2 regions of the Alteromonas sp. KS69 genome follow, and region 1 is predicted to be linked to the other one. Evidence: predicted binding sites of a transcription regulator. Region 1 holds the regulator's gene; the other holds the start of a gene.
The links. Region 1 encodes FNR, which switches genes on or off when oxygen is low (the NO sensors DNR and NnrR bind a similar motif). Its sites were predicted from a motif close to TTGATCTAGATCAA; they were not measured.
Positions count from the first base shown of each region.

Region 2: hemN (oxygen-independent coproporphyrinogen III oxidase) is a predicted target of FNR. The motif match lies at 1,693-1,706, and genes of this name have one in related genera.

Region 1 is NZ_PYHU01000033.1:12,829-16,158, forward strand. Features, by position in the region: gene uspE (universal stress protein UspE) at 36-959, opposite strand; gene fnr (fumarate/nitrate reduction transcriptional regulator Fnr) at 1,057-1,797, opposite strand; gene C7Y69_RS15655 (sulfite exporter TauE/SafE family protein) at 1,848-2,507, opposite strand; gene ccoS (cbb3-type cytochrome oxidase assembly protein CcoS) at 2,494-2,709, opposite strand; gene C7Y69_RS15665 (heavy metal translocating P-type ATPase) at 2,711-3,330, opposite strand, start outside.
Region 2 is NZ_PYHU01000014.1:17,307-20,636, forward strand. Features, by position in the region: gene C7Y69_RS11195 (ATP-binding cassette domain-containing protein) at 1-91, shown strand, start outside; gene hemN (oxygen-independent coproporphyrinogen III oxidase) at 209-1,576, opposite strand; gene C7Y69_RS11205 (SGNH/GDSL hydrolase family protein) at 1,906-2,628, shown strand; gene C7Y69_RS11210 (DsbA family oxidoreductase) at 2,716-3,330, shown strand, end outside.

The sequences.
Region 1 (3,330 bases):
ACAGTGCCGACAGGCTGTTTATGAACCTGTCTGAATTACCGTGAAAGGGGCGAAATAAAGCCGTCTGGTTTTATTGCCAGTACATCACACACAAGTTCATCAATAACATGTTCTGCGGTGTTACCTATGAGAGCCGCAGAAATACCTATTCTGCCAACCGTACCTATGATAACAAGTTCAGCGTCTATATCTTTGGCTATCTTTGGAATGACTTTTTCAGGAAGGCCTTCCTTCACATAACAGCGCTTACTATCGATAGCATACTTCTCGCTGTGTGTGTTCATCTCAAGTTCGTGATGATGCTTTACCGCGTTGTTGTATGTGTCTGGGTCAAACTCAGGAACTTCAATAGCAATATTTAGCGGCGTAGCTGGGTAGCTGTTTACCAAATTTACGTTACCGCTGAGCAGCGCGGCATAATCGTTAGCAATCACCGTGATTTTGTCGTTAAGTAAGGCATGCTCGTCGTCTTCACTGCCTACATTTACCGCGGCAATAATTTCACCATTTTCAGGCCATTCATGATCTTTAACCAATAATACGGGGGAGGGACATTTTCTAAGTAGATGCCAGTCTGTAGGAGTAAAAATAACAGAAGCTAAATCGTCATGGCGCTTAGTTGCTTTTACCACTAAATCTATACTGTTGTCGATGACATAATGCACCACAGCTTCAAAGGCACGGTTGTTCCATTCCACAACTATATCTGTTTTAGAAAAACCTAAGTCGTCTAAAGTTTTTTTCAACCATCCAGCATGTTCTTTAGTGACCGCATCACGCATGGCTTCACGATCATCAGGGCTAAGCATGGTTGTCATATCGTAAGATAAGTCGTAAACCACCAGCATGGCGGTGACAGAGGCACCTGTCTTTTTGGCAAGTTCATATGCACGGCTAAGCGCAGGTTGGGTTTCTCTATCGGCTTCAATAACCGCTAAAATACGCTCATACTTAATCATAACCCCTCCAAACATAGTCAGAATTTTGGTTGCTACAATTTAAGTGTAATACCTATTTGCTATTACGTAACTTGTTTTAGATCAAAAGCTTTGAAGATTAGCTATTACAGGCGATATTAGGTGCAACCACAGACGTTAAACGTTGTGACATCTCATCAAAATCTAAAATAGTGATGAGTTTACCGTCCACTTGGATAATATTTTCTTTTTGAAAACGGCTTAACAGGCGGCTAATGGTCTCAATAGTTAGACCAAGATAGTTCCCAATTTCATTTCGAGTCATGGTTAGGTGAAATTCTTTATTTGAAAATCCACGTTCTTCGAAACGTTGAGAAAGCTGAGAGAGGAAATACAATAGACGTTCTTCCGCTGAGCGTTTATTAAGCAACATCATGAGATCATGATCTTGTTTAATTTCCGCACTCATAAAACTCATTATTTGATGTCTTAACTTAGGAAATTGAACCGACATTTCATCAAGCGTTTCATACGGTAATTCGCACACCATGGCGGTTTCTAATGCCTGAGCATAACTTTGGTGCTTATTTTCCCGTAAGGCATCGAAGCCGATAATATCGCCAGGGAAGTGAAAACCTGTAATCTGCTCTTCACCATCTGAATTGGTGACGAAAGACTTAAAAGAGCCCGTGCGTACTGCGTAAAGAGAGTTGAATTTATCTCCCGACTTTACCAGCAAATCACTCTTGTGAAGGGGTTTCTTTCGCTCAATAATATCATCTAAAGATTCAATCTCAGTCTTGTTTAGCGCAACGGGCAAACACAAGTGGCTGAAACTGCAATTTTGACAATGAATTGAGAATTGGCTTCCTTTGCTCATAGGTTCAAACTATAAATAGGGTCGACTTAATATTAATCTTACTCTTTTGTTTATGAAATTGCTGCATAAATTAAAAAGAGAGCGTAAATAGCCACTATTACGGAAAAGCATTGTCTTACCACGGGGTGCCTAAAACCAGCTATTAGGTACTGGCTACCTGCGCTTGCAGCTAACAAAGTGGGCAGAGTACCTAACCCAAAAAATAACATGATGGCAGCGCCGTCAACGGCCGACCCCGATGCTAATGACCACGTTAACGTGGAATAGACCAACCCGCAGGGTAGCCAGCCCCATATAAAACCATAGGGTAGTGCATAAACCGGGCTTTTGAATGGAAGAAATCGTTTAGATATTGGCTGAATAGCTTTAAATAAGCCGCGTCCCATAGCTTCAATATAATTCAAGCCTTGCCACCACTTTCCCAAATAACACGCTAATAGCAGCAGCATAACGCCACTAATCAAAGATAAAACGGGTTTAGCAATAGGCACAAACTCGGTGGCCATTTGGCCGACAGCGCCTGTAATAGCGCCGGCTAATGTGTAGCTGAGGATACGGCCAAAATTATAGGCAAGGGTGTAGGGTAATGCCGGTTCATTACTTGGCGTTACTGTGCGTAGTGCGGCAACAATACCACCGCACATACCCACACAATGCACGCCGCCAGCAATTCCAATGAAAAAAGCAGAGAATATATTAATCTCTGTCATCTGTTTCTTTGCGTTGTTGTAACTGCTTTCGCTGCTCGGCTAGCTTCTTTTCATCACCTGATAAATCATCATCAAACAAAATGCTGTAGCCCTGTCTATCAAGATCTTCAAACTGATTGGTTTTTACCGCCCAGAAAAAGATAACCAGTGCCAGCGCAACAATAATAATAGCGATGGGAATTAAGACGTAAATGATACTCATATTATTTACTTAATAACCTCGTTGAATTGGTGACCACAATAATACTACTCAGTGACATGCCAACCACGGCCATCCAGGGAGAGAGTAACCCCGACACTGCAAAGGGTAGAATGATAATATTGTAACCTACTGACCATGCAATATTTTGCTGAATTTTACGTTTTGCCTGTTTCGCCACAGAAAATAAGGTTGGCACCGATAGCAAGCTGTCTCCTAGCAAAATAACATCGGCGGCTGTTTTGGCCACATCTGTGGCGTTTCCTACCGCAACCGCCACATCTGCGCTAGCAAGAACAGGGGCATCGTTTATACCGTCGCCCATCATCATGACTTTGCGACCTTGCTTTTGCAAAGTATGCACCTGTGAATATTTTTGCTCCGGTGATAAGCCACCCTTTGCTAAGTTGATTGGTAAACTAGCAGTAAGTGCATCAACGTTTTTCTGTGTGTCGCCACTTAGCACCACTAATTGATGTTCATTCAGTGCGGTGAGTGTCGCTAAGGCATCTTGCCGCAAGCTATCATTTACGCAGAACGCGGCCATTAATACACCGTCGGCACACAAAAACACATTTGCCGGTATATCTACCTTTGAGGTGGTTGATAAATTACAAAATACGG
Region 2 (3,330 bases), on a different contig from region 1:
AGTGTTGTATGCCAGAGTAAGCACCTTGTCGATTGAAAGGTTGAAACTTGAACCTGGTTTATCCGTGGTGGCTAGGTTCAAACTTCAGTAGGTTTGCAAAGCGTTTTAAAGTGCAGCGTTTACTATTCCTAGGTACTAACTTCCTAGATCTAAGTTCTCTAGATCTAAGTTTTCTAGGTCTAAATTCCCAGCCTTATATTCCCATTGTCTAAATTGCCGCTGAATAGCGAGAGATATGATGATCTTTATTTAGGTAAGCATCGAACCTTGCACATATTGCTCTTATATAAATGCGAGACTTATCGGGCACATTAATATATCGGTCACTAAGCTCAATAATACCGTCGGTCACTAAGGATTTAAGGCTCGTTAATTCAATACAGAAATAGCCATTGAATTTTATGCCATATTTATCTTCAATGTCTTTTTTGTCTAAATACAAATTGCACATTAAAGACATAATCACGTCTCGGCGGATGCGATCGTCTAGGCTTAACGCAATGCCGTTAGCGGTTAGCGGAATGTCGTTGTCCAACCGGTTGTAATAGTCTTTGAGTTGCTTAGGATTCTGGCCATATGCATTGCCAATTGTACTAATGGCAGATACGCCCAAACCAAGTAAATCACTGTTTTTATGCGTGGTGTAGCCTTGAAAATTTCGGTGTAATACATGGTTATGCTTAGCCATGGCTAGGGTATCGCTGGGCTTCGCAAAGTGATCTAAACCAATCATTTCAAAGCCTGTTTTAGAAAAACTTTCTACTGCCATTTGGTGCATTGCCGCTTTTTCATCCGGGGTGGGTAGAGTATCTAGCGGTATTTTGCGTTGGGCGGCAAATCTGTCGGGTAAGTGGGCATAACTAAAAAGAGAGATTCTGTCCGGTGACATGGCTTTTACTGCTACTACCGTGGTGCGAAACTTCTCCATAGTTTGTTTGGGCAAACCATAAATTATGTCTAGATTAACCGAGGTATACCCTATGTTTTTTGCATCAAACACTAAACTGGCAATGTGCGCCGTACTTTGAACCCGATTGATAGACTGCTGAACATCTACATTTATATCTTGTACACCAAAGCTAACGCGGGTGTAACCTAACTCATTTAAATCTTCTAGGTATTCACAGGTCACATTTCTAGGATCTAACTCAATCGAAAACTCTGCTTCGCTTGAAATAAGAAAGTGTTTCTTAATCAAATACATTAAATAAGTATGTTGTATTGCTGAAAGAAAACTGGGAGATCCTCCACCTAAATGAAGCGCGACTACTTTTTTATCTTTATAAAGCGATTTTTTCGCTACCATCTCTTTTTCAATATAGCTAAGGTAATGGTCGGCTTTTTCGTTGTGGCGAGTTACTATTTTATTGCAGCCACAGTAATAGCAAAGCTGTTCGCAGAAAGGGATGTGAATATATAAGCTTATGGTATCGGCGCCGCAGTTTTCAGACGCGCTCTCTAATAACCCGTCGTTCACCGACTCGAATTTAAGCGCAGTAGGGTAAGAAGTGTAACGTGGCGCCTGTTGTGCATATTTTGTAATTGTACTTGTGGCGCGATCAATTGGCGAATTCATAGTTATTTTCTGCTTAGTTTGCTAGTAAAGTAGCGAAAGACACTTATACAGAGGGTCTTTCTTTCGTGGTAAACCCATTTCATCATTGATAATAATGCAAACTAGTAAGGTGTTTATTGATCTCGTTCAAGGTTTTGCTCTTAAACATACTCATTATAGTCACTTTTCCAATTTTACTAGTACAAGGCCTGCTAGTAAGGAAAAAAACGCTCAAATTACCGGAACCTACCGGTAAAAGAGTGGGTTGTTGCCAGTGCGCTAGCAATGTCCCCAACAAGGTGCATCTTAAAGGCGATGCACATAGCGGCGTTCCGGTAAGCTGTCAGAAAATGAAGGCTCCATTGGCGTTGCTTATTGCAGGAGATTCCGCTGCCGCTGGCGTGGGAGTATCTACTCAAGAACAAGCACTGTCTGGCTGGTTAATTAACAGTTTGTCGGAAAACTTTTGCGTTAATTGGGAGTTAAAGGCCAAGACAGGGGTTAACAGTACGGATTTGTTATCCATGTTGCAGCGGGCTAAACCCAACCTTGATCCTACGTATTATGCTAATTCAACGTCCCTATCAACAATCACTTCTACCCATAGTTTCGACACGCCTCTTCAATGCAGATCGTTCGACGTGGCGGTTATTTCAATAGGGGTAAATGATGTAACAGGTTTTACGTCCTGGCGCCGGTGGCGTAGTAATGTCACGCAAATAATCGAAATACTAAAAGCGCGATACCAGTGCAGGTTGGTGGTATTTACCGCACTGCCTCCTATGCACGAATTTCCCGCGCTACCCCAACCGTTACGTTGGGTGTTAGGGCAAAGAGCGAAGTACCTCAATACCGCCTTGCTTAAGCTGGTGAACAAATATCATGGGGTTAACGTACTCACACTAACCTTAAACCCAATAGGTAATGATCAATCAGACAACACGCTCAAATACATGGCTGAAGATGGCTTTCATCCGCAAGTTGCAGGCTATCAATTGTGGTCTAACGCTGTTGTGAAGTTAGTGAACGAAGAACTTGATGAATTGGTCGGTAAAAATAGCAATGTTGGTTGAAGCTGAAAGGTTCACCCCTACAATACATTATTCATTTAGTAGGTGTTTAAAAACCAACAATATTTATGGCTTCGCGCTGGAGGTGCAATGAAAAAAGTAACGATAGATATGGTGTCAGACGTAGTTTGCCCTTGGTGCATTATTGGTTACGAACGTCTACAAAAAGCCATCGCGCAATTAGACGATATAGAAGTAACTATTCAATTTCACCCGTTTGAACTTAACCCGAACATGCCGCAAGAAGGGCAAGATGTTCGTGAACATATAATGGAAAAATACGGGCTTACACCAGCACAAAGTGATCAAAACCGAAAACAACTTATTGATGCAGGTGCATCGGTTGGTTTTAAGTTTGATTACTTCGACGGCATGCGTATGGCGAATACCTTCAATGCACACCAAGTACTGCACTATGCAGGGGAAAACGGTAAGCAAGAAGCGCTAAAATTACGCTTATTTGCCGCCTATTTCAGTGAAAGAAGAAACGTGAATGATATAGACGTGTTAGTCAACGAAGCGGTGTCTGTGGGGCTAAACGAGCAAGAGGTAAGTGAACTTCTTGCCAATCAAACTTATGCAGATGTGGTTCGAGAGCACGAGAACTTATGGTTGCAACGTGGTATTCAAAGCGTACCTACTTTTGTGATTGGTAATAGCGGTGTTGCAGGTGCACAAGACCCAGATACGTTAGCGCAATTTATT